2 regions of the Acinetobacter sp. 25-47-122 genome follow, and region 2 is predicted to be linked to the other one. Evidence: predicted binding sites of a transcription regulator. Region 2 holds the regulator's gene; the other holds the start of a gene.

Region 1 (15,552 bases), on a different contig from region 2:
ATTCCAATTACGATATACACGTTATTAACGTGTTACTTGACGCATATCGATCGAATTCGTTATGCACCTATGTTTAGTGATGAGTTGAATAAAAGTATCGTTTACCAAAATGATTTTTGGGTCATGAGCATGGTACAGCTCTACGTGCCTATTTTACTTATGAGTGTTTTATTCTTTGAGATTTTACTCACTCAATGGCGCAGTCGTGAAAAACAATTCGAAACCAGCAGTAAATTTGATGCGCTGACGAACGTTTATAACCGTCGTCAGATCAATGAAGTGTTATCACATTTTCAGCAGGATCGTGCTGATTATGCTGTGATCTTATTGGATTTGGATCATTTTAAACAAATTAATGATCAATATGGTCATGCAGCAGGAGATGAAGTCCTGAAACAGGTGGCGACGCGTTTGGAATATCATGTTCGTATTGGTGATACGGTTGGACGTTATGGCGGTGAAGAATTTATATTAATTCTGGACAATCTCAGTCGTGATCAAGCGGTTGATATCGCAGAACGTTGCCGTAACGCGATTGCACAGCAGCCGATTGTGCTGGATGATGGAACCTCGTTAAATGTGACGGCAAGCTTTGGTATTGCACTATCCCATGAGTTATCTGATCAAGACGTCATTACGCATTGTGCAGATCACGCTTTATATATTGCCAAAGAAAGCGGACGAAATCAGGTACAGTTATATCAGCCAGCTTAGTTGAATGATTAAATTTCGGTTTTGGTACTACTAACTATAGAGAAACATACGCTTAGGTTTTTTTTATAGCAATGCTTTTGTTTTGGTCAGTGATCATCAAATTCATACCATAAATTGATCTGAACGATAAAGCAGTCTTTTTAATGCTTAAAGCGCATTGACATGATCGCTGAATACATCCAAATTTTAATAAAAATAAATATGAATATTCGATAATACAATTAGATGATGACTCGAGAGAATGAAGTACAACAACAGCGCAGTTTATTGCAAGCTATCAAATATGTCTTGTTAGAATCTGATCGTTCTATTATTAACTGGTCCAACTTTAATAAAGGGATTCTGTTACTTATATTTGGGCTGTTGATGCTCATTGGTCATTGGTTGTGGTACTACCTAACTTTCAATTCAGAATATCAAATTTGGTTAGATCCAGAATATTATCCTCATCGGACATTGACCACATGTTTACAAGTGATTTTGACCACGTGTTTTCTGATAATCGCTTTAATGCTTCGAAAAAATGCTACTGCTCGCCGAATCTTGGGCTATTTAATCCCCTTATTTTATGGATTGCTTGTCATTTTTTCGGGATACACGGTTGGGATTTATAGTCCTGCGGTGATGGCGGGAACGGTCAATATTGTATTAATTGGTTTTGTGTTATATGAACAGCGCATCATCTATAGCGTCTCTTTTATTATTGCTTGTATTATCGTGTGGTTGGCAGTACTGACGGCCAATGGTCAACTGACTTATGCACCATTATTTAGTGATGCACTGAATCAATCTAATTTGTATGCCAATCCTTTTTGGCTGAAAAGTATGGCGGTACTATATTTACCCATACTGTTGTGCTCAGCAGTTTTTTTTGAGTTGATCTTGTCACAGTGGAGACGACGGGAGCGTAAGATTGAAATACTAAGTCAGAAAGATGCGTTAACCAACCTCTATAACCGTCGTTACATCAATCAGTTTACTAGTAAGTTAATTCAACAAAATCGCAGCTTTGCTTTCATCCTCTTAGATCTCGATTTCTTCAAGCAGATTAATGACAATTATGGTCATGATGTTGGTGATCTTGTACTTAAACGTATTGCTCTCGTTTTAAAACAGCAAACACGAGAAGAGGATATAGTGGGACGACTCGGTGGTGAAGAGTTTGTTCTAGTACTTAAAGATGGTGATATCGACGAAGCATTAATCATCGCAGAACGCTGCCGTCGAACGATCGAAAGTGAAAAAATTGAGATTAGCCCAGCGACTTTTATTCAAGTGACCGCAAGCTTTGGCGTGGCGATGTCACAAAATTTACCATATCTACCCACAGACGAAGTAAAGCAAAGGATTTATAGTGCAGCGGATAGAGCACTATATATTGCAAAGCAAAATGGCCGTAATCAAGTCAAATGTGACACGATATCGACAGCTGAATTTAACATTTGAGATCTTATTTTGGGTCTCCATTGATCACCAAGAGAATAAAAATGAAGACACCTATACCTGATTATCTTGCCCATGTATTGGACCAATGTCATGCGAATACCGAAGGAGCATTGGCTGACTATATTCCAGAACTGGCAGCTGCCAATCCAAATCGTATCGCTTTAGCACTTTCAACCATTGATGGTACGATTTATTCTTCAGGGGATGATGAGGTTGAGTTCACGATTCAATCAATGTCTAAACCATTTGCTTATGCGTTAGCGATTCAAGAACATGGTTTGGCTCAGGTATTAGAAAAAGTTGGTGTTGAACCTTCGGGGGAAGCATTTAATCAAATCTCATTAGAAAAAGAACGATCGATTCCCAAGAACCCAATGATTAACTCGGGTGCGATTACGACACATTCTTTATTACCTCATAAAAAGACTGTTTCTCGTGCAGAACATTTACGACGTTTCTTAAGTGAACTGTGTGGGCGTGAATTAACCTTTGATGAGCAAGTCTATCAATCTGAACTCAAAACAGCATTTCGTAATCTTTCGATTGGATATATGTTGCGTACCGTCGGCGTGCTAGAAGAAGACCCAGAGCATATTGTTCATGGTTATATTCTACAGTGTGCGATTAAAGTCACCGTGAAAGATTTAGCGCGAATGGGCAGTGTATTAGCGAATGGCGGAAAAGACCCTGTTACGGGAAAATGTATTTTAGATCGTCAGGTATGTCGTCAGGTACTTAGTGTCATGATGACGTGTGGTATGTACGATGCAGCTGGAGATTGGTTGACCACCGTTGGTATTCCTGCCAAAAGTGGTGTGGCAGGGGGGATCATTGGTGTCTTGCCAGGTCAGGTTGGAATTGCGGTTTTTTCGCCTAAATTAGACAGCCACGGCAATAGTGTTCGAGGTGTGGAAATCTTTGAACGTCTATCAAGTGATATGGGATTACATTTAATGGAGGGAACCCCTTCAGCACAAACCATTATCCAAAGTCGCCGTGAGTATGATGATGGCATGGTGGTGTATGAGCTACGTGGTGTCTTGCAATTTACAGAGACTGAAATGTTCTTGCGTGAGTTACAGAATGAGCCTGTAGGTAAAAATAAAGTAGTGCTTGATCTTACACATCTGACCTTAATCCATGATGTCGGTGCTCGAATGTTATTTGAAGGTGTGAAACGTCTACAGGATGATGGTCACAAAGTGGTGGTCTTAGATGCGGAATCATTGTTATCGGAACAACAAAGTAAAGGACACAAACGCGTCATTGTCCAACAGCATTTGCATGATTATTTAAAGTGATCAGCAAAGATGATGCACTTTAAGATGCGTGTATAATATTGAAAATTGTATACCGTTTTTTGGGAATGTTATGAAGTCTGAAGTCCAGCAAGGAAAAATTAAAATTTATCATGCCGATAAAGGTTTTGGTTTTATTGGTGGTGCAGGTGAGGATATTTTTTTCCACATTTCTGACTTTCCTGCAGATGAAGGTGAGCCAAAACGCAATGACCGAGTCAAATTTCAGGTTGTTGAAAATCAAGGTAAATTAAAAGCAGTCAAAATTCAACGTGTAGCTGACCAGTCAGCGAAAGCGAAGAAGTCTCGTGTGGCATCACATAATCAGGCGATTACCAGCGCATTATTATCAAGTTTTAAAAAATAAAAAGCAAAAAAAGCCCTGAATCATCAGGGCTTTTTTGTAGAACAGATCAATCATTCATGTCATGTTTAGATGTTATTTTAGATGATCGGCAATATCGGTAAAAATCACACCTAAACCATATGCACCTGCATCAGGATAGCCTAAGCTACGATCCCCGACAGTACCTGCACGACCCATACGTGCAACAATCTCTTTGGTCGATTCTGCGCCTTGAACAGCAGCTTGAGCACCTAAGATAAAGTTTTCCTTAAAGCTTTTGTCGGTGTTGTTTGACCATGAATCTGCGCATGGCACTAAAGCATCGATCAACGTTTTATCACCGACAACAGCGCCACGTCCAAATGAACGTTCGCCTGTAGTTTGAATACCTTTTACTGCGGCTTGCAGCATATCGGCAAAATCCACCACGCTTAACGTGGTTTTACCTTGAATGGCTTTACTTGCGGCACGGAATGCAGAACCCCAGATGGGACCCGAAGCACCGCCACAATGTTCCATAATGATCATGGAGCTATTGAGCAAGAATTCATCCATCTGCTGTGCTTGGATCAAGCTTTGCCATTCTTTCTTGAGTTGTTTAAAGCCTTTAGCCACACTCATGCCGAAGTCGCCGTCACCTGCGTGCGCGTCTAACTCACAAAATAGCACTTCATTTTTAATAATACAGGCAGCCATGACATCGACCACATAGCGCATGTTTTCAATGGTAAATTGCTCATTTTGAATTTCAGCATGTTCTGCTGCAGTTTCAACTTGGCTGTTGCCTTGATGTTGGGTAGCCGTATCTTTTATCGCAAACTCAATGGCTAAAGCAGGTGAACCATCAAGTTTAAAGGCAGGGGTGTTGGCTTCAGCATCTAAGTATGTTTTGAGTTCATCATCCAATTCAAGTAATGAAATGGATGCACCATTCATGTCGATACTGGTCATGTAGTTGCCGACAAAAGTACGGTAAATTTTGATGCCCTTATGTGCAAGGTGTTCACATACATCATGATTAAACAGATACAGTTCTTGCATTGGGGTAGAACCAAAGCCATTGATCAATACTGCAACTTCTTTCATGTCTGGACGATCTAAAAACAGGTCATCGACCATACGTTGTGCCAGTTCTTTTGCTGGCAAGATTTTTTCACGACGGATGCCTGGTTCACCATGAATACCGACGCCGTATTCCATTTCATCATCGGCAAGGGTAAAAGTTGGTGTACCTTTGGCGGGAACAGTACATGAGCTATAGGCAAAACCTAAACTGATGACATTGGCTGCGGCTTTCTGTGCCACCGCTTTAACTTCACTCAGCTCTAAGCCTTTTGATGCGGCAGCCCCTGCAATTTTATGTACAAAGACTGTGCCTGCCACACCACGACGACCGACAGTATAGAGGCTGTCTTTCACCGCTATATCATCTGCAACTTTCACAAAGTCGACTTGAATCCCGTCTTCAGTGGCTAAAGCTGCACCATTCTGGAAATTCATCATATCGCCAGAATAGTTTTTGATGATCATCAACACGCCTTTGTCGGTTGCGACGTGTTGTAATGCTTTATAGACCTGAATTTGTGACGGTGATGCAAAGACATCGCCACACACAGCAGCGTCTAACATGCCTTGACCTACAAAGCCCGCATGTGCAGGTTCGTGACCGCTACCGCCACCACTGATGAGAGCAACATTATTATGTTTTTCTTTTCTTGAAATAATTTTATGTGACTCAGTAAATGCGAGTTCAGGGTGAGCAAGGACAAAGCCTTTGCACATGTCGACAACCAAGTTTTCAGGGTGGTTGATGAGTTTTTTCATGGAAATATCAAACTTTTGGTAATTTCATTAATAAGTTTTAATTATTCACTAAACTTGAAATATTTGCTGATCTAAAAATGTTAAAACGGATGATTTGGGGGGGGCTATTTTCACCTCTCCCTAACCCTCTCCTAGAAGGAGAGGGTATTTTCTTTATCGAATTTATAGTGGTTTTAACTTCACAATGAATGCTCCGTCTCCTATTGGGATGTGAAGCAATGCTTCGCAAGGGGGGAGGGGAGTCAAGAAAATCAATTTAGGTTATTAAGTATTCAAAAAATTAAGTTATATTATTGTTTTAAAATTATAAAATTGGGGCTATGAAAAGTACAATTTACACAGAACTTCAAAATTTTTTCTTAGATACTCCTTTTGTGTTATTTGGTACAGGTACCTCTTGTGCACTTGATACTCGTTTCGGTATGGGAGCATTACAACAATATTTAGAAAATGAGTTTAGTACTCTATCGGGTGTAATGTTAGAAGAATGGCAGGCTGTTCTTGATAAACTTAATAGTGGAATAGATTTTGAAAATTCTATGAATGAAGTTAATTCAACTGAATTAATTAATAGGATAGTTGAAAATACAGCTAATTTTGTAGCCTCAATAGATAAAGAATATTCAACTCAAATTTTGGATGGCAAAGTTTCATGGAGCTTAAGAAAAATAATTAATAAATTATTTAATTCTATTGGCGAAAATCAAGTCTTGAATGTGGCAACCCCTAACTATGATTTACTTTGTGAATATAGTCTAGTATCAGACAATATTGCTTATTGCACCGGATTTAGCGGAGGTGTTATTAAATATCTAGATTGGGAAAAGTCTTGCAATCATCATCAGCATATTACTCCGTCAACTGGTCGCAGACCACCGAGAAAAGCCTTAAAAAAGCATATTAAGTTTTATAAGCCTCACGGGTCTCTTAATACTTTTTTATATAAGGATAAAGTTGTTGAGAGTGATATTTGGACACATTCGAAGCCTCTTACAGTTGAGCGTATATTGGTAACACCTGGTTTATCAAAATATGAAAAATTACATGAGCATAGAACTTCATTGTTAAGTGCTTATGATGCTGCAGTAAATGGGTCAAGTTCATTTTTATTTTTGGGTTTTGGATTTAATGATATGCAGTTAGTAAATGGGACAATAAAGAATAAAATTCAAAATAATAAGAATAATGCTTTAGTTATTACAAGAGATTTAAATGAAAGAATTGAAGAGTGGATGAATAGCTCTGAAAATATGTGGGTAATTTGCAAACAAGATTCAAATGATAATGCAAGAGTCTTTAATAAAAAACTTGGTAGTTGGTATGAGCTTGATATTAATTTATGGGAATTTTCAGTTTTTAGTAAAGAAATTTTAGGGACATAATTATGTTTTCGTTTGATGAATCTTATTATCTAGGTGATGTTAGAGAAGTAGATACTAGAAAAGTATCAATATTAGTAGAAGACAGTAATAATTTAAAAAAAGCACGAGTAAATCAATTAATCGCTGCTAAATTAAATATTGCTTACGATTATTGGCTGATTGGTATGATAGATAAAGTTATTAAATCTATTGTAGTAAGTCCAACTAGTATAACGGAAGAGGAAGAAGAATTAGAATATTTGGAAGAAACGATAGTTAATACGGTTAAAGTAACTTTGATGGGTGCTCTAAAATGGGATGCGAGTAAACAAAAAAATATATTTACTAGATCAGTAGATCATGTGCCTGAAATTGATACTCAATGTTTTGTATTAAAAGATGCAAATTTAGAAGTTTTTATGGGTCATTTATCTGATGGTAAAGATTCAAAAAGCTTACTAGAGTTAGGGGTTTTCAAATTAGATGATAAGGCGAAAGCGTTATTAGATGGAAATAAACTGTTTCAACGTCATGCTGCTATATTAGGAAGTACAGGTTCAGGGAAATCTTGGACAGTCGCTACTTTACTAGAAAATACCTCCAAATTACCCTCCTCTAATATCATTGTTTATGATTTGCATAGTGAATATAAAAGTCTAGCCTATGCTAAGCAACTTAGAATTCCTGGTCCAGAAGATGATATTTCTTCACTAGAAAATATATATTTGCCTTATTGGTTACTTAATAATGATGAAATTCAGACACTTTTTGTAGATGGTAGTGAGTTTACTGCTCATAACCAAGTTGTTTTAGTTCAAAATACTATTTTGGAGTTAAAGAAAAATTTTTTAGAAGATAATAATAAAGGTGATCTTATAGAAACTTTAACATTTGACAGCCCTATTCCTTATAGAATTGAAGACTTATTAGATCGATTAGAATATTTAAATACAGAAAGAGTTCCGGGTGCTAATAATAAAGATAAAAATGGTCCCTATCATGGAGAATTAACAAGGTTACTTGTAAGGATAAAAAGTCGTGTTAATGACAAAAGATACTCCTTTCTGTTTCAAAATGATTCCTCATATCTTCAATACGAATCCTTATATCATATTGTTGCAAAATTAATGTCATTTGCTGAAAGAAATATAAAAGTTGTTGATTTTTCTGATGTGCCTGCTGATATTTTGCCAACTATTATCGGATTGGTTTCTCGACTAACGTATCAAGTACAATTTTGGAGTGATTCTGCTAGTAGAAGACCTTTAGCTTTTGTATGTGACGAAGCACATCTATATTTACCAAACTATCCTAATAGCCCATTAGAAAAACGAGCAGTTGCAACTTTTGAAAAGATTGCTAAAGAAGGACGAAAATATGGTGTTGCTTTATTAATTGTGAGTCAACGGCCTTCTGATGTTAGTACTACGATATTAAGCCAATGCAATAATATTATCTCGTTAAGATTAACAAATTCTGATGATCAGAGTGCTGTGAGAAGTGTTTTGCCTGAAAGTTATGCCAGTTTATTAGAGCAATTACCATTGCTGGATGTGGGTGAGGCAATGGTTGTTGGTGATGCGGTATTACTTCCTAGTCGTATTAAAATTCATGAACCAACTCAGAAACCACTCAGTGCTACGATTGATTTTTGGACAAAATGGTCTGAGGAGGTTAAAGAAACAAACTTTGAAAAATCAATCGAGAATATGAGAAGACAAAACAGAAATTAATATTTCAATAAAAAATCCCCTCACTCGAGGGGATTATTTTTTCTAAACTACGAGATTCTTAAACAATAGAATCATCCAAATTCGGCGCTAACCAACGTTTCGCTTCATCCAACGTCCAACCTTTACGCTTCGCATAATCTTCCAACTGATCGCCAGAGATTTTACCCACGTTAAAGTATTCAGTTTCAGGGTTGGCGTAGTAGAAACCGCTCACTGATGAAGGTGGCCACATTGCAAAGCTACTAGTTAAGTAAGTTCCAATCTTTTCAGTCGTACCTAACCAATCAAACAACGGCGCTTTTTCAGAATGTTCAGGACAAGCAGGGTAGCCCGGTGCAGGACGAATACCCACATACTTCTCTTTGATCAACTCTTCATTCGAAAGCTGTTCATCGGTTTGGTAGCCCCAGAACTCTTTACGAATACGTTGGTGCAAGTGTTCAGCAAATGCTTCTGCAAAACGGTCACCCAAGGCTTGAACCATAATCGCGTTATAGTCATCACCTTTGGCTTTGTATTCTTGCGAAAGTTCTTCCGCACCAAAGATCGATACAGTGAAACCACCCAAATAATCTTGCGCCACGTCTTTCGGCGCTACAAAGTCAGCCAGTGAGAAATTCGCTTTGCCTGTCACTTTGTCAGACTGCTGACGAATATGCTCAAAGGTATGCGTCACATTGCCATTTTCATCAGTTACCGCAACAGTGTCTGCTGCAACACGGTTGGCAGGGTAAAGACTGAAAGTAGCGCGCGCATCGAAACGTTTATTTTCGATGATGTCTTTGAGCATCGCTTGTGCTTGTTCAAACAAATCACGTGCAGCTTCACCCACAACTTCATCTTCAAGGATTTTCGGGTATTTACCCGCCAAACTCCAAGAAATAAAGAATGGTGTCCAGTCGAAGTATTCCACCAAAGTTTCTAAAGGATAGTTGGTGAATGTTTCAGAACCAATAAAGTTTGGTTTTACAGGTGCATGCTTTTCAAAGTCAATTTTGAAGCCATTTTCAACTGATTCAGCATAAGACAGTTTTGCAGCTTTCGGTTGCTTATTCGCTAGACGTGTACGGATTTTTTCATAATCCGCTGCATAGTCCGCTGCCAATTGAGGCTTCATATCAGCAGATAAAAGTTGCGTTGCAACACCGACTGCACGAGAGGCATCAGCAGTGTAGTACACGCCATCATTGTGATATTGCGGCGCAATTTTCACGGCAGTATGCGCTTTCGATGTTGTTGCACCACCAATCATGAGTGGAATGTTAAAGCCTTTACGTTGCATTTCTTTCGCAACAAAGACCATTTCATCGAGTGATGGTGTAATCAAACCTGACAAACCGATGATATCAACTTTCTCATCAATCGCAGTTTGTAGAATTTTCTCACACGGTACCATCACGCCAAGGTCAACGATGTCATAACCGTTACAGCCAAGTACCACACCCACGATGTTTTTACCGATGTCGTGTACGTCGCCTTTAACAGTAGCAAGCAAGATTTTACCTTTGGCTTCGCCTTGGGTTTTTTCTGCTTCAATAAATGGGTTCAACCAAGCCACGGCTTGTTTCATCACACGTGCAGATTTCACCACTTGTGGTAAGAACATTTTGCCGGCACCGAACAGGTCACCCACCACGTTCATCCCTGCCATGAGTGGACCTTCGATCACATCAAGTGGACGAGCTGATTTTAAACGTGCTTCTTCAGTATCTTCATCGATATAAGTCGTAATACCTTTAACTAACGCGTATTCAAGACGTTTTTCTACAGGTTCATTGCGCCATTCAAGGTTTTCTTCAGCCTTTTGCGCACCCGCTTGACCACGATATTTTTCCGCAACAGCGAGTAATTTTTCAGTCGCTTCTTGACCGCTTGCGCCTTGGTTACGGTTCAGTACCACATCTTCAACAGCTTCTTTTAGCTCAGCATCGATATCATCATAAATTGCAAGCTGACCTGCGTTGACGATCCCCATGGTTAAGCCTTGTTGAATGCCGTGATACAAGAACACCGCATGGATCGCTTCACGAACAGGCTCATTACCACGGAATGAGAACGATACGTTTGAGATCCCGCCTGACACCATGGCATTTGGCAGGTTTTGCTTAATCCAACCTGTTGCTTCAATGAAGTCCACACCGTAGTTGTTGTGTTCTTCAATACCTGTTGCGACCGCAAACACGTTCGGGTCAAAAATAATATCTTCAGATGGGAAACCCACTTCGTTGACTAAGACATCGTAAGAGCGCTTACAGATTTCCTTTTTACGTTCAGCTGTATCCGCTTGACCATTTTCATCAAACGCCATGACAATGACTGCCGCACCGTACTGACGGCAGAGGCGAGCACGTTCTACAAACTCGTCATAACCTTCTTTTAAGGAAATTGAGTTTACAACCGCTTTACCTTGGACGCATTTCAAACCTGCTTCAATGATCTCCCATTTAGAAGAGTCAAGCATGATTGGCACACGTGAAATATCAGGCTCAGATGCGATCAGATTCAGGAAATGCACCATCGCTTCTTGCGAATCCAGCATCCCTTCATCCATGTTGATGTCGATGATTTGCGCACCGGCTTCAACTTGTTGGCGAGCAACATCTAAAGCTTCAGTGAAGTTACCTTCTTTAATCAGGCGTAAGAATTTTTTAGAACCTGTCACGTTGGTACGTTCACCGACGTTCACAAACAATGAATCTTTAGTAATGTTAAATGGCTCTAAACCACTTAAACGACATGCAGGTTCAATTTCAGGGATTTGACGCGGTGCAATACCTTCAACTGCTTGCGCAATCGCACGAATATGATCCGGCGTCGTACCACAACAACCACCCGTAATGTTAATTAAGCCACTTTCAGCAAATTCTTTAATAAATGCTGCAGTTTCTTCAGGAGTTTCATCATAACCACCGAAGGCATTTGGTAAGCCTGCGTTTGGATGCGCTGAAACAAAAGTATCCGCAACGTCAGACACGGTTTTGACGTGTGGACGCATCGCATCTGCACCCAGTGCACAGTTAAAGCCAATCGATAAAGGCTCTGCATGGCGCATTGAGTTCCAGAATGCTTCTGCGGTTTGACCTGTGAGTGTACGCCCAGATGCATCGGTAATGGTGCCCGAAATCATAATTGGCAGTTCGTAACCAATTTCTTTAAACACTTCTTTCACTGCAAAGATCGCAGCTTTGGCATTTAGGGTATCGAAGACCGTTTCAATCAAGATGATGTCTGCACCACCTTCAATCAATGCCTTAGTCGCTTCAATGTAGTTAACTTTTAACTCATCAAAGGTGATGTTACGGAATGCCGGATCATTTACATTTGGTGAAATTGAAGTGGTACGTGACGTTGGTCCTAATACGCCTGCGACAAAACGTGGCTTTTCAGGTGTTGAGTATTTTTTACATGCTTCTTTGGCAATTCGAGCTGCTTCACGGTTAATCTCAGGAACCAAATCTTCCATATGGTAGTCAGACATTGAAACACGCGTTCCATTGAACGAGTTGGTTTCAATAATATCTGCACCAGCTTCAAGATAAGCTTCATGAATGCCTTGAATAATCTGTGGCTGAGTTAGAACCAATAAGTCGTTATTACCCTTAAGGTCGTAGGCCCAATCCTCAAAACGTTCACCACGGTAATCAGCTTCTTCCAATTTGTGGCGTTGGATCATGGTACCCATTGCACCATCAATAATCAGGATACGTTTGGCAAGAAGCGCTTTTAAGGTGGCGAGGGTAGACATCAAATGACTCTCACAAAAATCTGCACAAATAATGGTGCAATATTTTAGCAGAGTTACGTCCACTTTTCTGATAAATAAAAATTTATGAACCTATTCCCAAAAAATTAAGGATGAATTTCATCCATCAACTACGATGATCAATCTATCAAAACTGAAACTGACTATATTTCATCATGTTGTCATAATCTAATGTAATAATAACTGCCGTTGTAACAAATGTGACAGTGATGTCATCTTTATTTCATCTATTTAATTACCGATTGAAATAAAGATTAAAGACGAGGGTTTTGTATTAACTATTTGATTATTATTGTTAAATTTTGAATATTGGTTGTTTTTAAAGTTTAATTTTCTTAAATAAGTGTCATTTGGATGACTTATATGACAGCTCTTTGTCATATAATTGTAATAATTAAATTGAACAATAGAGGGGATATTTATCCTCTTTCTCTGCTTGCATGAATTCTAATCAAACTCCAGTTTCAGATTCAGCACAATCGTCAACGCCTATGCAGTCGACGAATGTTCACGTGCCAACGCCGAAATTCTTTATGCCAGTGTTCCTTACACTGATTGTTTCAACCTTGATTTACATTGGTTTTCAGTTGGCTGCTGATTTATCTCATGTGCCTGCTTTAAATCTTTATGCTGTGATCATGTTGGCCACGGCATTGTTTATCGCATTGGGTTTCGAGTTCGTTAACGGTTTCCATGACACGGCAAATGCTGTGGCAACAGTTATTTATACCAACGCTTTATCTGCACCTGTCGCTGTAATGTGGGCAGGCTTCTGTAACTTCCTTGGCGTAATGGTCGCAAGTGGTGCAGTTGCCTACGGTATTATCGCGCTATTGCCTGTTGAATTGATTATGAACGTCGGTTCAGGTGCTGGTTTTGCCATGGTCTTTGCCATGTTGATTGCCGCAATCGTATGGAACTTAGGAACTTGGTTCCTCGGTATCCCTGCTTCTAGCTCTCATACACTGATCGGTTCGATTTTAGGTGTGGGCATCATGAACTACATCTTAAACGCAGGTAATGGTGCGTCAGGTGTAGACATGGAACAGGTGATGAAAGTGGGTAAAGCACTTTTATTCTCACCATTAATCGGTTTTGCATTTGCGGCTGTATTGTTCTTATTGGTTAAAAAAATCTTTAAGAAACAAGTGGAATTATTCCAACCACCAGAAGGGAATAAACCGCCGCCGCCACTTATTCGTGCCATTTTGATTTTCACGTGTACCGGTGTAAGTTTTGCACACGGCTCAAATGATGGTCAAAAAGGTATGGGTCTGATTATGTTGATTCTGATCGGGATCGTGCCATTGGCATACTCTTTAAACAAGAGTCTAGATCAACAACATATCCAAACGTTTGGTCAGTTATCTGCTCAAACTGCTGATTTGATTTATCCAAATCACCAAGATATTCCAGATGAAAAAGCGCGTGAAATTATCACGTCATATATCCAAACCAAAGAAATCACGCCTGAAGTTGTACCAGCTTTGGCAAGTTTAACGGATCATTTAGGTGAAAAAGTAGGAAGCTACACATCCATTAAAGATGTTCCTGAAGATCAAGTGGCTGAATTCCGTAATGATATGTACCTCAGCACGACTGCATTCAAGCGTTTAGATAAAGCAGAAGCTTTACCTGCCATGACTGAAGCGCAAGAAAAAACAGTGGACAACTACCGTGATAACTTAGATTCATTCCTTCAATACATTCCAACATGGGTGAAAGTTGCGACTGCATTGGCATTAGGTCTAGGGACGATGGTAGGCTGGAAACGTATTGTTGTTACCGTTGGTGAGCGTATTGGTAAACAACACATGACTTATGGTCAGGGGATGTCTGCAGAGTTAGTTGCAATGTCAACGATTGCTGCTGCTGATGGCTTTGGTATGCCAGTGTCAACAACACACGTTTTAAACTCTGCTGTAGCAGGTACGATGGTTGCGAATAAGTCGGGCTTAAACTTCCAAATGGTTCGCACAATCTTATCAGCGTGGATTTTCACACTGCCAGCAACAATCTGTTTATCAGGTGGTTTATTCTGGTTGTTCCTTCAGTTCACCTGATGGAATTCAATACTTAAAGACTAAAAAAGCGCTGAACAATCAGCGCTTTTTTTATGATCAATTGTTTATGACGCTTATTTTTGGAATTTAGACCAAAGTTTTTTCAAGGGGAGTTTTTCCTCAGCAAAACCATATAATGCGGCAAATGGTAGGGCGGTGCGTGCGAGATATGCTACACGCCATAATCCACCATGATTAGCACCATGCATGATTAAGTCTAATGGATGATTGAGGGCGATGTCAGGATTGGCAACCGACTGTGGGTTTCTCAAATCATGAATCCACAACGCAGCCATAATCGCATTGGTCGTCGCGGGTTCAAATGCTTCAACATCAAACAAATTGGCACCATTGAAAGCAGCTTTTAATAATGGGTTTTTGGTTACCGAATGTGTAGTGGTCGATGGAGCAATATTAATGCTGACACGTTGACCTTGTGACCGTGCTAACGTAGCGCGCCATTGTTGAATCCTTTTCGCCAACGCATAATTTGGACCTTGTTCAACCACAAGACAGTCGCAGATCCCATACTGTTTATCATGACATTGGAATAAGCGTTCTTCATTTTGTTTGAAAAAATAATCACGAGAGACAGTCGAAATACTCTTGGACAGAATATTTTCAAGTTTAGAGCGTGATTTAAACTTATCTAATCCACCTTGAATAACTTCCTGTGGTACAGCGTAGACGTCAGTGGGCGTACACATATACATTAAACTGGTATTGGATTTTTGTTGGCTGACATGTTGCATAATGGCATCCATCGCCATAGAAACACGAACGTGCTTTTCGCCATCTAAATACGCAATCGCGGCAAGATCTAAGTCTCGATCAAACTGGGTGAGCCAATGTGCAATCTCAGGGGTATCTGTTAATAAGTTAACGCCTAAACGCTCTGCAGCTTCACGTATAGATGCAGATGAATCTATTGATTCGACACTTGGAGCGTATAAGGTCGCATTGCCTTGCAGAACAGTATTCAAAATCTTTGTCCATACTCGCTC
Region 2 (15,552 bases):
TTCCTTTTCCGATTTGACCAGTAATCTCACCATCCACAACGACTTTCGCTTCAAGGACGCGTTGGAGTAAAGCACGCATAATTCAACCAAGTTTGATGTTTTTTAATTCAAATGAATTGTATCAAATTAAAAAAAAGAAAAGGGATAAAGTCGCCATCTATCGTCATAAGTTATTGATAAAAAAATAATTAATCAGAGTATATACTTTTAATCTAATAAAGCGATTGAAATAATAAAAATTAACCTTTTTACCAATTTTGTTAAAGGAGGTAATTTACGCGTGCAGGAAAGGTAAATTTGAGAGAGAAAACGATGTTTAAGCGTTCAATGTTGGTTGCAATGCTTGCAACTGCGACAGCAGCATCAGCTGCACCATTAACAAAAGATAACGGCGCACCAGTGGGTGATAACCAAAACTCAATCACTGCAGGTCCAAATGGTTCTGTATTATTACAAGATGTACAGTTGATTCAAAAACTTCAACGTTTCGGTCGTGAGCGTATCCCTGAGCGTGTTGTACACGCACGTGGTACGGGAGCTTATGGTGAATTCGTTGCAACTAAAGATTTATCAGATATTACTATTGCTTCACTTTTCAAAGCAGGTACGAAAACTCCAGTATTCTTACGCTTCTCTACAGTAATTCATGGTAAGCATTCTCCAGAAACTTTACGTGACCCACATGGCTTCGCAATTAAGTTTTATACTCAAGAAGGTAACTGGGATTTAGTTGGTAACCAAACGCCTGTATTCTTCATTCGTGATGCGATCAAGTTCCCAGACTTCATCCACGCAATGAAACCAAGCCCAATTGACAACGTTCAAGACGCTAATCGCGTATTTGACTTCTTGTCTAGCCAGCCATGGGCAACAAATATGTTGACTTATGTATATGGTAACCAAGGTGTTCCTACGAGCTACCGTGAACAAGACGGTTTCGGTGTACATGCATTTAAATTGTACAACGACAAGGGCGAATATAAATACGTTAAATTTAACTTCCGTTCTAAGCAAGGTGTTAAAGGTCTAAACGTTAAAGAAGCTGCTGAATTACAAGGTAAAGACTTCAACCACTTAACGAATGATCTTTATAAGAACATCAATGCGGGCAATTTCCCGAAATGGGATCTTTATATCCAAGTGTTGGATCCTAAAGATTTGAATAGCTTCGATTTCGATCCACTTGATCCAACTAAAATCTGGCCTACTGATTTAGTACCAGAAACAAAAGTGGGTACTTTGACATTAAATCGTATGCCGAAGAATTTCTTCCAAGAAACGGAACAAGTTGCTTTAGCACCAGGTAATTTAGTACCAGGTATCGAGCCATCAGAAGACCGCTTACTTCAAGGTCGTATCTTCTCTTACTCTGATACACAAATGTACCGTTTGGGTGCAAATCACCAGCAAATTCCAGTAAACCGTCCATTGGTAAATGTGAACAACAATAACCAAGATGGTTATATGAATGTTGGTGCAACTTCATCTAACGTGAACTATGAACCAAGCCGTATGGAGCCAAAACCGTCGACTCCTAAAGCACGTGCTGTTGAAACTCCACTTTCTGGCACTGTTCAACAACGTGCTGTGAAAGAGCAAAACTTTAAGCAACCGGGTGATTTATACCGTTCATACTCTGCTAAAGAGAAATCTGACCTCATTATGAACTTAGCAGCTGATCTTGGTAACGTAAAAGATTCAGAAACTAAACACATCATGTTGTCTTATTTCTATAAAGCAGATGCGGATTACGGCACACGTATGACTAAAGCTGTAAACGGTAACTTAGCGACTGTTAAAGCGAAAGCGGCAGCTTTAAAAGACTAATCAAGATTAGTCCTTAAATTGGTGATTAGGGTATAAGGTGTCACCTCAAAAAAGTCCTGTAAAACTCAATTCCTTTCCTGCAACCCTAGGGGAGTTTTACAGGCATTCGTTATCGAATTTAAACTCAGGTGAGGGAAGAATGAAAAATATTGTATATAGTTTATTAATCGCTTTACTGAGTTTAAGTTCAGTAATGCTTCACGCTCAAACGACGTCTGTCAGTAGCTCACAACAATCAGATCAGAAAGAAGTGATTGACTTATTTTTTGCAGCAGCGAAAACAGGAAACAAAGAAGTTATTCATGAATTTTTGAAACATGGTTTTCCAGTCAATATTAAAAACCATGCTGGTTTTACACCATTAATGATGGCGACCTACTATGGTCATCAAGATATTGTAACGACTCTATTGGAAAACGGCGCAGACCGCTGTGCTCGTGATAATAAGGGTAATACAGCTTTGATGGGTGCTATCTTTAAGCTTGAATGGTCGATTGCCAAACAATTGAGTCAGGTCGATTGTGATGCTCAAGCGAAACAGACAGGACACAAGACCACAGAAGAATTCGCAAAAGTTATTGGGCAAGATAAAGCATTGAAAGCTTTGACTGAGTCATATAGTCAAGACAATGCAAAAAAATAATCAGTTTAAGTTTTAGTAATTAGTCGAATAATCTTCGACAATTACTAAAACGAGCTATGAATCGCAACAAAATGTGCTTTAATGCAATAAGTTGCTAAAAACTGAAAAATAATATGTCTGCCATTATTCAATCCTTACTTGATACTGACTTGTATAAATTCACGATGTTACAAGTGGTATTACATCAATTTCCTCAAACGGATAGTGTCTATCAATTTCGTTGTCGTAACCTTGAAGATACAGCCTATCCACTCGTGGATATATTAGAGGAACTGAACGAACAGTTAGATTTACTGTGTCAGCTCAAATTTAAAGAAGACGAATTACAATATTTAAGAAGTTTGCGCTTTATTAAAAGTGATTTTGTAGACTATTTAGAATTATTTCAACTTAAGCGCCGCTTTATTAAAGCCAGTATCGATGATCAAGGCCGTTTAGATATCCGTATCGAAGGACCTATGGTTCAAGCAATGATGTTTGAAATTTTCGTACTTGCAATTGTCAATGAACTCTATTTTCGTCGTATTCGCGATGAGCAGGTATTGGCAGAAGGAGAGCGCCGTCTTAAAGCTAAAATTGAATTGTTGAAACACTATGAAAGTAGTCAACAACCGAATGATCCACCATTTCTTGTTTCCGATTTTGGAACACGCCGTCGCTATAGTTTTGACTGGCAAAAACATGTGGTAGAAGAGTTTAATAAGGCTGCACCACATATTTTTCGTGGCACAAGTAATGTTTTATTGGCAAAGCAGTTGGGTATTACACCAATTGGTACGATGGCACATGAATTTTTACAAGCTTTCCAAGCACTGGATGTTCGCTTACGTGATTTCCAAAAAGCTGCACTTGAAACTTGGGTGCAGGAATATCGCGGAGATTTAGGCATTGCACTGACAGATGTTGTTGGTATGGATGCATTCCTAAGAGACTTTGATTTGTATTTTGCCAAATTGTTTGATGGTCTACGACATGACAGTGGTGATCCATATACGTGGGGCGATAAAGCCTACGCACATTATAAAAAATTAAAAATTGACAGCAAAACTAAAATGCTCACTTTCAGTGATGGTCTAAACTTAGAGAAGGCATGGGATTTGCATCAATATTTTAAAGATCGTTTCCAAGTCAGTTTCGGGATTGGTACTAACCTCACCAATGATATGGGACAAACTGCTTTGAATATTGTTTTAAAGTTAGTCGAGTGCAATGGTCAATCAGTAGCTAAACTCTCTGATAGTCCAGGAAAAACCATGACTGATAATGATACCTTCCTCGCATATTTGCGTCAGGTATTTGATGTTGAGTCTCCTCAAGCATAATTTCCCTTTTCTGATTTTTTGCTAATACCATGCAAAAAATCAGAATAATTTTGAAAAAGTCTTGTGCTAAGATTTGAACAAGGCCAATAGAACTATTCAATAAATATGACCACTAACGCTTTTGATTTCGGGCTGCTCATTGAAGCAGAACAACTTGTTCCTCATTTAGGAAGTGAAAAGTTACGTATTGTTGATTTGACCCGAAGTTCGGTCTATGAGCAATTACATATTCCGCATGCTATACATCTGAAGCCAAAATTTTTAGTGCGCCAAGAGGAACAAGCTACGGGTTTATTGCCTGATGATGAAGGGCTTCAGCAGCTAGTACAGATATTAAACATATCACCTGAGCATCATGTCGTGGTCTATGATGATGAAGGTGGGGCATGGGCTGGTCGACTGATCTGGAATCTACACTGTATGGGTTTTTATAACACCAGTTTATTAAATGGTGGTATTCATGCATGGTTAGGCGCCAACTATCCTACTTCTTCAGAAGTTGAAGAGGTTCAGCCAGTCACATGTCTTTTTCAAGTTAAGACATCCAATGTTGATCAACACCGTATTGATTATTCAACTTTAATAAAAAAAATTGAAAATAAAACTTGCCAAGTATGGGACTGCCGAACGGCTGAGGAGTATACCGGGCAACGTCTCGCGGCACGTCGTGGTGGACATATTCCAACGGCTAGACATTTTGAGTGGAGTACTGCACTTAATCGTCAAAATCATTTAAAATTGCACCCCTTAGAACGCACGCAACAACGTTTAGAACAATTGGGCTTTCAATTTGATCAGCCAGTCGTCGTATATTGTCAGTCTCATCACCGTTCAGGTTTAGCTTACATTATTGGTCGATTACTGGGTTGGGATATCCAAGCTTATGATGGTGCGTGGAGCGAGTGGGGCAACCGCCTCGACAGTCCAATCATTACTGGAGAGTCACCTGAGTGAGTCTGACAAATTTAAAAAAGAAACTATTTATTCAAGCGCAGCAAATCGTCCCGCAACAAAAACTCAGCCGTTTGGTAGGTAAAGTCGCAGCCAGTGAAAACCCAGTATTAAAGAATGTTGTCATTCAAGCATTTAAAGCAAAATATGGCATTGATATGTCAATTGCTGAGCAACAAAATGCCTTGAAATTTAAATCCTTTAATGAGTTTTTCACTCGCTCTTTGAAAACAGGCGTTCGTTCAATTGATCCTAATCCTAAAAGTGTCGTGTCACCTGCAGACGGTGCAATTTCACAATTGGGTAAAATCAATGAGGGCGATATTTTTCAGGCAAAAGGTCAAAGCTTTTCAGTTGAAAAGTTAATTGGTGATCCTCAATTGGCAGCACCATTCAAAAATGGTGAATTTGCAACAGTGTACTTATCACCGCGTGATTATCATCGTGTGCATATGCCTTATTCTGGTACATTGACTGAAACTTTATATATTCCAGGTGAATTATTTTCAGTCAACCAAACTACAGCTGAAAATATTCCGGGTTTGTTTGCACGTAATGAACGAATGGTATGTTTATTCGATACTGATGTTGGTCGTATGGCTGTTGTTTTAGTTGGCGCAATGATTGTTGCTGGAATTGAAACTGTTGCGACAGGTAAAGTAAAACCAACGGGTCGCTTAGAGCTGAACCATCATGCGATGAAACTTGAAAAAGGTGATGAGCTCGGACGTTTTTATTTGGGTTCAACGGCTGTAGTTTTGTTTGAGAAAGATAAAATGCAATGGGACCAAGCATTTAAGGCGAACTCAACTGTAGTAATGGGTGAAGCGTTAGGTCATCTTATTTGAGTGTATCTTCTGACTAAAAAAAGCGCCTTAGGCGCTTTTTTTTATTCGTGCATTTTATACAAGCGTTCTTTGGGAAACACGGCAATAAATGTAGAGCCTTCGTTTTCTTTCGACTCGATTTCAATATGTGCGCCATGTTGCATAAGTACGTGCTTAACGATGGCAAGGCCTAAACCAGTACCACCTGTTTGACGACTGCGTGCACTATCCACACGATAAAAACGCTCAGTTAAACGCGGTAAGTGTTTTGGATCAATTCCAATACCAGTATCCTGAACAGAAAAATAGCCACGTTCCCCATCATCATGCCAGCCGATGGTGATGGTGCCACCTTTCGGGGTGTACTTTATGGCATTGGTAATTAAGTTACTAAACGCACTCGCCAATTCCATATCTGAACCAATTAAGTCACAGTGGCTGTCTATATCAAGGTTAAGTGTATGACCATAATCAATATTGTAAGCTTGCGCATCATCGAAAAGATGGTTCATTAAACTTGGCATTTCGATAATTTGATTTTTCGCAATTTGTTTTTCATTTTCTAAACGAGACAAAAGCAAAAGATCATTGACCAATGCATTCATGCGTTTAGTTTGCGATTGCATTTGCTCAAAGGCACGTTTCCAGCGCGGATTGATATCTTCTTGATCTGTGAATGTTTCGATATACCCACTTAACACTGTGAGTGGTGTTCTTAATTCATGTGAAATATTATCAACAAAATCTGAACGCATTTGCTCGAGATTTTTCATACGGGTAATGTCGTGCGCAACTAAGAGGCGACTTTCATTGCCAAAGCGAGTCAGTTTGATTTGCGCATACTTATTATCATGATTCACCAATTTAATTTTTACACCATCTGGTGCTTGATGGGTATTATGAAAATATTCAATAAAATCAGGTTGGCGAATAATCGTGAGCAGGTTGCGGCCACGATCAACAGCTTGAATGCCAAATAACTTTTCCGCAGCAGGATTCCACCATTCGATTTGATGGGAATCATCCGTAAGAATAATCGCCTCTGATAAAGCCACAAGAGAAGATTGGGTCCGATCGATCAGTCCAACCATTTCAGACTGTACAATACGTTCTTGGCGTTGAGACCGATATACATTGAACAGTAATGCCCCCCAGATTCCATTTAAATTTGGTGGTACATCGTAAGGACGATTCGAAATCCAATCATTGACTAAATATAATGAGCGTAATTGGATACCAAAAAATATGAGACAGGCAATGCCTAAGCATATCCAAAGATAGCCAATCCCTAACCCGATACAGCCCGCAATAATCAGTAGAAATACCAGTAAACGTAAGTCTTGCTTGGCAAAAGTCCATAAACTGCTATATAGAAACTTTTGATGTTCACGTGCCAATTCTGGGACGGGGTAGGGTTCGTACATAAAATCTAAATTAACCTAAAGCAACATCAGCTCGTGTTGAAAAACGATAGCCAGTACCACGCACAGTTTGAACATAACGGTCTGCACCATAAGGTTCGAGCACTTTACGTAAGCGACGGATATGGACGTCGATGGTTCTGTCTTCAATATACACATTTCCACCCCATACCTGATCAAGTAATTGAGCACGGGTATAGGCACGTTCTGGATGAGTCATAAAGAATGCCAATAGACGATATTCTGTTGGCCCCATATCAAGAATATTTTGATTATAGCTGACACGTTGGCTTACTGGGTCAAGAATTAAGCCATTTGCATCAATGGTTTTTTCGCCATTTAACGCATTTGCACGTCTTAACACCGCTTTAATACGGGATACCAACTCACGTGTTGAAAATGGTTTCGTCATATAGTCATCTGCACCAGCATCAAGACCTTGAACTTTATGGTCTTCTTCGCCACGCGCAGTCAACATAATGACTGGAATTTCTGAAAGTGTTTCATCACGCTTAAGGCGACGACACAAATCTACGCCACTCACGCCACCCGGTAACATCCAGTCGAGTAGGATAAGCGCTGGACGTTGATCAACAATCATTTGATGTGCTTGTTTCGCATCTTCTGCTTCCAAGCATTGAAAGCCTGCCATATCTAAAGAAGTATGGATCATTTCCCGAATTGGGAGCTCGTCGTCGACAATTAAAATGTAGTCATCTTTCACAACGCAATATCCTATGATGAACGGTGAACCGTTTTATATTTATGACAGGCTTATTACAAAGATTAATTATGACAGTATCATTGCAAGATGGAAATCGAAGTTAAATATAGCAATGTTTTGTGACAATTAAGCTGATATTTTGTCTCATTGATATTCATTAATCATGAATTAAATCAATATCTTAAATTTACTTACGATTTGTCACAATTTCTTCATCTTAATTTGATGCTACTTTTTCATTAGATCATTCAATAGGGCGAGAAAAACAGTTTTACATGCCTGAACGACCTCAGCACGTGGAAATTTAAAACCACCCACCACCCAGCGAACAGCAACTTGAGTGACATAGCCATTTAGACCAGTTGCAATCAAGGAGATCTCTTTTTCAGTGAGATGGGTATGTGGCATCATCAATGTGACAAAGGCATGAATCATTCGGTCGAAACGGCCCATTGTTTCTTGAATGGTTGCATGATTATGAAGTTCTTGGACGAGCATTGCATCAATATAAATAATCCGAGCGGTACGCGGATCATCTTCTAAAAAACTAAAGAATGCATTTAGACCTGCATCAATCATGTTTAGAGGCTCAGGAGAGGCTTTCATAATAGCTTGCATTAATGTTTGTTGAAGCTTCTCAATCAGTTCTAAAAAGATCGTTTGGAATAAGTTTTCACTTTTCTTAAAAGATTCATAAAAGTAACGTTCAGTTAATTTCGCTTGTGTGCAAATATCTTTAACGGTTACTGAGAAAAAACCATGAGTTCCATATGCTTCAATACCCGCTTCAATAAGTTTCTCACGACGCGCTTGTTTGCGCTCAGTTAAGGACATCCCTTTAAATTGACGCTCTTTTGCAGGAGGCTTTTCAATCGCTTGCTCGTGTTCTGATGGAGTGAGGTTCTCTGGGTTCATAGCAATTCGAGTCTTTTTATAAAAGTGTTATGCTGCGGTCAGTATAGATTACCGATCAGCTAAAGATACTAAATTGGCCTATAGTAACAATAAAAATGGTCGATAGTTACATTGACAATAATAATTGTCAAAATTATAGTGAACATGAATGACCCAGATCAACGCTGTGGTGCATAAAAATCAAAAAAAGGATTCACAATGAAAAATTTTAAAAACAAAGTGGCTGCAATCACAGGTGCAGGTTCTGGTATTGGTCAACAACTTGCGGTGTTACTGGCTAAGCAAGGTTGTCATTTGTCTTTAAGTGACGTAAATGAAAAGGGCTTAGCAGAAACTGTTGAACTGACGAAGAATGCAAATGTACGAGTCACAACCAAGAAAGTAGATGTTGCGAATCGTGACGAAGTTAAAGCATGGGCGGCTGAAACTGTACAGAATCATGGTTCAGTGAACATGATTTTCAACAATGCTGGGGTGGCATTGGGTTCGACCGTTGAAGGCGCAACATACGAAGAGTTGGAATGGATTGTTAACATTAACTTTTGGGGTGTCGTGTACGGCACCAAAGAATTCTTACCATATATTAAGAAAACAGGTGATGGACACATTATCAACATTTCAAGTCTATTCGGTTTAACTGCGCAACCAACTCAGTCTGCTTATAATGCAACTAAATTTGCTGTACGTGGTTTCACTGAATCTCTTCGTCAAGAGCTAGATATTGAAAATGTGGGTGTGAGCGCGCTTTGCGTACATCCAGGTGGCATTCGTACCAATATTGCGAAAGCTGCAAAAATGAATGACAGTTTAAAATCTTTGGGCATGAATCCACAGAAATCTGCACAGACATTCGATAAATTATTACGTTGTCCACCTGAAGAAGCAGCGCGTCAAATTCTAGAAGCAGTGCAAAAAGATCGCCGTCGTTTACTGATTGGTAACGATGCGAAAGTGATTGATTTAATGCAACGTGTGATGCCAACGGGCTATCAAAAAGTGACTGCATTTGCGACTAAAATGAGTAAACGTTTCGATTCTAAATAATCGTTAAAAAAACCCGCGTCATGCGGGTTTTTTATTTTCTTGATTTTTAATTTAAATCAGTACTTGAACAGTTTTCTTTTTCCAAACAAATTGATAATACAAACCTTGCATCACACATAAGCAAACGAAAGCCAAAGCATAAGCGTACCAGATTCCCGTCAGCCCCCACCATGCGCTAAATAGATAAGCTGCTGGGAGTTCAATACAGAGTATGGCTACAATATTGATGATCATTGGCATAGTCACAGTGCCACTTGCACGCATAATTGAGGCGAAAATAGCACTCGCGCCAAAAAATAAAATTGACCACAGCACAATAAACAATAATTGTTGCCCGAGTATCACAACTTTTTCATCTGTAATAAATAATGCCATGAGATATTTTGAGAACAAATAAGCCAAGATTACGAGCCCGCCTGTAAAGACAAAATTCATCCTCAGTGCTGTTTTAGTTACACGTGATAAAGAATCCGCTTTACCTGCACCGATCGCTTGGGCCCCAAAAATAGAGGCAGCAATTGCGATAGACAGAGCAGGGAATTGGATGTAGTTCAAAACCTGATTAACTGCGCCATAAGCAGCTGTTGCTTCTGATCCATAGCGATTGACCAAGCCGACAATGACTAATCCTGCCACAGAGGTCGTGACCATTTGAATGCCTGTAGGAACACCAAGCCTGAGAATAATTTTGCTCAGTTCAGGATTGTGGCGTACATGTTTACACATTGCTAAATCTGGACGTAATGGATGATTTTTTTTATTTAAATAAACGTACAGAAAAATAAGGACGGCCAGATAACCCACAATCGTAGCGATGGCGGGTGCAATGATACCCAATTGAGGAAATCCAAAATATCCAGCGATGAGAACAGGAGTAATAAAGAGCCCAATTAGACTGGTCATTCCCAAAGCGATGAGAGGTGTAATGCTATCACCGACACCACGTAAGATAGAGGTATAAATAATATAGATAAAGAGGAGTGGACTACCTGCTAACATCCATTGAACATAAGGCAAAGATAAATGCATGACACTTGGGTCTGTGCCCAAGGCCTCAAGAATGTGGCGTGCAGATAGAACACCTAAAATGGCAATAATCGTCCCGCCGATCAATGTCATAAAAATAGTAGAGCCGACAACTGCTCGAACTTTTTCTAAATTTTGTGCTCCCCACGCTTGACCAACTAATACCGTCGAGCCAGCCGAAAGCCCAATTACAAAAGCCAAGAGACAGAACAAAATAGGGAAGAAGACTGAAACAGCAGCAATTGCTTGGACGCCCATCATTTGCCCGACGAAGATCGTATTAATTGTGCCTGATAAATTTTGCAGGATATTGGTTGCAATCAGCGGAACTAAAAAAACTAAAAAAACTTTCCAGAAACCAGGTTCATCAATCGGCCGTAAGGTTCTCGCCATATATAAGTCTTATCCATTATTATTTTCTATATCAACGGATTGACCTTAGCACCTTATCATTCAAATTGCTTTAGTAATAAAGTAATCCGTTGCATCTCTTTTCGTTATTGTGATTGAACCTTCGTTAAAATTTCTCCTGCAAGATGCAAGGTTTCTTCTTGTTTTGCAAAACAGACTCGAATGAGCTTCAGATCTTGAGGTGGCTGTTGATAAAACACTGATATAGGAATCGCTACCAGTTTGTGTTGTTCTGCAAGATATTGGCACATTTCTATATCTGTGAGCTCAGGTCTTAGTGTACTGAAATCTAAATTTTGAAAATAAGTTCCTGGTGACGGCAGATATTGAAATTTTGAATGTTGAATTCCATGGATGAATAAGTCACGTTTAGCTTGATAAAAATTGGGGAGATCTAAAATATGTTCAGGATGTTGTTCGATGAATTGATTAAGCGCGACTTGAATCGGATGGACACCACAGAAATTGGCAAATTGATAAATTTGACGAAATACTTTCATCAGTGCCTGAGGTGCAACGCAATATCCAGTTTTCCAACCAGTAACATGAAACGTTTTTCCGAATGAACCAATCACAAAACTACGATCTCGAAGTTCAGGAAAACTAAGCGCAGAATAATGTTGTTGACCATCAAACACTAAATGTTCATAGACCTCGTCAGAAAGTACACAAATGTTTTTATCCTGAATCAACTCGATCAGTTGTTGCCAATCTTGCTTGGACCAAATTGCACCTGAGGGATTATGTGGTGTATTTACAATGATTAATCGCGTTCGTTCATTTATTCGATCTTTCACCACATTCCAGTCAACATGGAAGTCTGGATGTACCAAGTTGATATGGATCGCTTGCGCCCCAGCGAGTTTCACTGCAGGTGCATAACTATCATAAGCAGGATCGAAAATAATTACTTCATCTCCAGCATTTACAACAGCTTGAATCGCACACAAAATTGCAGTCGTTGCACCAGGTGTAATGGTGATTTCGCTGATCGGGTCTAAATCGACTTGGTCTCGTTGGCAGAATTGGGCTGCAATTTTTTGTCTTAAACTCAGCAGACCGTCACCAGGTGGATATTGGTTATAGCCTTGTTGTGTGGCTTGAGCTAAAGCTGCAATTAATTCAGGAGGAGGTGGAAAATCAGGAAAACCTTGAGAAAGATTTAACGCGTTCAACTTTTGGGCGAGTGCTGACATCACGCTAAAAATAGTGACACCTAAGTCTGGTAATTTAGATTCAATTTTAATCATGCTGGATAGTAATATTTAGCCCGTTTCTTCGTAGTTTAGCAGTTGAAATGCCTGCACTAAATACAAATATCTGCGACATATTCGTTTTAATTTTCATAAGATTCTAATGATCTTCAATTAAGTTTAAAACCTTAGATGATCTATGTGATCTCATGTTAAAAATGATTGATCTGACTTTGCTTCATTTCATTTTTTAACCAATTTAAAAAAATAATCTTCCGAGGATCTTCAATAAATCTAGTATGGGACAGTAGATAATAGGCAGAACCATCCTGAAGAATTGGTGTTATTTTTTTTACAGACTTGAGCTCTAATTCTTTTTCAATCATGTAGATAGAAATGATCGTCTTTCCTAGGCCAGCCAAGCAGCCTTCTAAACATAAGTAAAAATGCTCTAATTCTATTTTGGAATGTTTCTTCAAAATATCTTTGAGTTCATCCAATTGGTGTAATTTTTTTGAAAAATAAGGGCGTGATTTAGAAATTAACAATTCTTTGGTTTTAGGGTGGTGAGATGCTTGGACTGCCACAATATATTCATCGCCAATTTTCTCACTAAACAGATGCGATCCCCATTCAAAATCATTTCTTCGTATTGCGATATCGATATTATCTTTTTCAAAGTCGACTACACCACCACCTGTGAGCAAAACCACTTCAAAATCATGTCCAAGTTTTTTAAATTCAACAAGTCGTGGAATTAACCACTTCATCGAAATGGTTGGTTCACAGGACAGTACCAATTGTTTGTTTTCAGTTTTATTTTGAGTTAGTCCAATTAAACAATCATCCAATTGATTGAAAATATTCTGAGCGCAATGAAAAAGAGTTTCTCCTTCTTTGGTGAGTATCAAGGTTTTATTTCGCCGTTCAAATAATGTGATATTTAATATTTCTTCGAGATTGTAAATTTGCTTACTGACGGCACTTTGCGTAACAAATAATTTCTTTGCTGCAATCGTGACACTGCTGTATTTAGCGACAAAATAAAAAAACTTCAGTGAATTCAAAGATATTTTCTCTATCATTCCAAAAACTCATATATTTTTAGTCGATTTTATTGATTTTATTTTTTTAACTTTTGTTCAAAATGAAGATTACCAAAAGCAAAATAAAGCTAATACAATGGAAAATATATTAAAATTCAGTCCATTTAACAAGCAGCATCTCGATGAATACACATATTCAAAAGAGATAATCAAAAAGGGTTATGCGTTTATTGATTTAAATACATTCCAAGAAATACAGAAAAATAATAATTTTCACGATGTTAATGAGCAAGATGTCAGTGATTTTATAGACAGTTGGAACGCTCTAGATTTAGATCAATTTATGTCGGATAAAGGTAAATATCGAACAAGAAAACATGCAACTTTTACTATTAATGATAAGCATAAAATTTTACTGAAAAATTCTTATATTCCTCATTTTCAGACGATTGAATACAACACTTTGAATGGTGGAATTGCGAGATATTTTTCAGAGATTGATAAAAATACAATTGAAAATCCAATTTTTAGAAATTTACTACAATTCGCATATCTCACCTTTTCAGAAATTGAAACTGAAAATTGGTTTATCGAAGCGCATCAATTTCGCATTGAAGCAAAATTTAACGATAGTGGTAAGCCAACCCCTGAAGGGATACATCGCGATGGGGTGGATTTCGTTTTAATGGCCATGATCAACCGTCAAAATGTTCAGGGTGGAATGACCCGAATTTATGACTTAAATAAGAATTTGAAAGCAGAATTTATGCTTGAAAATTTTTTAGATATCGCACTTGTGGATGATCATCAGGTCTATCACAGCGTAACGGAAATCAAAGTCAATGATTTTACGTTGGGTGATATTGGATTAAGAGATGTATTAGTGATCACGTTTAAAAAGGCATAATGAATGGGTGAGTTTATAGCAGTTATTCTCATCACCATACTTGCTGTTGTGAGTCCTGGTGCTGATTTCGCTATCGTGACAAAAAACAGTTACTTATATGGTAGAAGGATAGGTGTTCTCACTTCACTGGGAATCTCTTTAGGTGTGTTGATTCATGTGACTTATACGCTCATTGCTGTCGCATTTGTCATGGCGTATACACCTCAAATTCTAAATATTGTGAAGTATATTGGAGCGATCTATCTCATCTATATCGGTTATAAAACTTTTGTACAAAGTTCGGTTGTCGAGACGTCATCAACTGCTGCAATTAATCCTTTTCAAGCAGTGAAATATGGCTTTTTCACCAATGCACTTAATCCTAAAACGACTTTATTTGTGATTAGTACATACACTCAAATCATCAGTGTGAGTACGCCTAAAGCGATTCTGGTCGGTTATGGGCTATTTATGTCTTTTGCTCATTTTTTATGGTTTGGATTGGTGGCTTTGCTTTTTTCATCGATTGTTTTAAGACAGAAAATGTTAGCTAAGCAAGTACAGATTAACAGAGTGATTGGGACTGTATTATGTCTGCTAGGGATAGCACTTCTGTTTGCTAAATTTCAGTAATAGGGTAGCAATATGAAAAAGATGGCTTTTATCGACATGGAAGGTGTTCTTGTCCCTGAAATATGGAAACACTTTTCAAATGTATACAATATCCCAGAGTTGGCGATTACAACTCGAGAAGTCGCAGACTATAAGTCTCTGATGGAATTTAGAATTAATTTACTGAAAGAAAATAAAATTCCTTTAAAACAATTAATCAATGACATTAAAGAACTGGATGTTATTCCAGATGCTAAGGAGTTTTTAGAATATTTGCAAAAGGCTGAAAATTTTGAAGTTAAAATTATTTCAGATTGCTTTTATGAGTTTTTATTTCCCTTTTTTGAAAAATTAAATCTTCCTGTTAAAAATACATATTGTCATCACTTAGAGATTGGACCAGATGGATTTATAGAAAATGTTCTATATACTCGAGATAAAGGGAAACATGAAATTATTGTAAAGTTCCAAAAAGAAAACGTTTCAATGACCAATAGTATTGCGATCGGTGATGCATTTAATGATTTTTCGATGTTGCATTTAGTTGATTATGGTTTTTTATTTCAACCTTCAGAAGAAGTGAGAAAGAACTCTCCAGCTTATTTTTGTAAAGTAGACTCTTATCAAGATATTATTTCACATTTAAATCGTAAAAAAGTGATATAACTTCATAATATTATTGTAGTTTATATAAGATAAAGCAG

What was found. Region 2 encodes PhoB, which activates phosphate uptake and scavenging genes when phosphate is short. Its sites were predicted from a motif close to TGTCATNAANCTGTCATAA; they were not measured.
Region 1: the regulator PhoB is predicted to act here: its motif matches at 12,634-12,652, upstream of AC1M9P_RS01355 (inorganic phosphate transporter).

The regions. Positions count from the first base shown of each region.
Region 1 is NZ_JBWYIJ010000001.1:302,365-317,916, reverse strand. Features, by position in the region: gene AC1M9P_RS01395 (GGDEF domain-containing protein) at 1-714, shown strand, start outside; gene AC1M9P_RS01390 (GGDEF domain-containing protein) at 940-2,160, shown strand; gene AC1M9P_RS01385 (glutaminase) at 2,202-3,461, shown strand; gene AC1M9P_RS01380 (cold shock domain-containing protein) at 3,532-3,825, shown strand; gene dhaK (dihydroxyacetone kinase subunit DhaK) at 3,898-5,628, opposite strand; gene AC1M9P_RS01370 (SIR2 family protein) at 5,949-7,010, shown strand; gene AC1M9P_RS01365 (ATP-binding protein) at 7,013-8,722, shown strand; gene metH (methionine synthase) at 8,781-12,467, opposite strand; gene AC1M9P_RS01355 (inorganic phosphate transporter) at 12,926-14,548, shown strand; gene AC1M9P_RS01350 (hypothetical protein) at 14,623-15,552, opposite strand, start outside.
Region 2 is NZ_JBWYIJ010000004.1:163,830-179,381, reverse strand. Features, by position in the region: gene dtd (D-aminoacyl-tRNA deacylase) at 1-79, opposite strand, end outside; gene AC1M9P_RS05280 (catalase) at 313-1,827, shown strand; gene AC1M9P_RS05275 (ankyrin repeat domain-containing protein) at 1,967-2,470, shown strand; gene pncB (nicotinate phosphoribosyltransferase) at 2,584-3,792, shown strand; gene AC1M9P_RS05265 (sulfurtransferase) at 3,898-4,746, shown strand; gene asd (archaetidylserine decarboxylase) at 4,743-5,591, shown strand; gene phoR (phosphate regulon sensor histidine kinase PhoR) at 5,633-6,994, opposite strand; gene phoB (phosphate regulon transcriptional regulator PhoB) at 7,005-7,715, opposite strand; gene AC1M9P_RS05245 (TetR/AcrR family transcriptional regulator) at 7,944-8,630, opposite strand; gene AC1M9P_RS05240 (SDR family NAD(P)-dependent oxidoreductase) at 8,829-9,674, shown strand; gene AC1M9P_RS05235 (MATE family efflux transporter) at 9,726-11,093, opposite strand; gene AC1M9P_RS05230 (methionine aminotransferase) at 11,198-12,361, opposite strand; gene AC1M9P_RS05225 (LysR family transcriptional regulator) at 12,517-13,389, opposite strand; gene AC1M9P_RS05220 (2OG-Fe dioxygenase family protein) at 13,487-14,257, shown strand; gene AC1M9P_RS05215 (LysE family translocator) at 14,261-14,869, shown strand; gene thrH (bifunctional phosphoserine phosphatase/homoserine phosphotransferase ThrH) at 14,882-15,514, shown strand.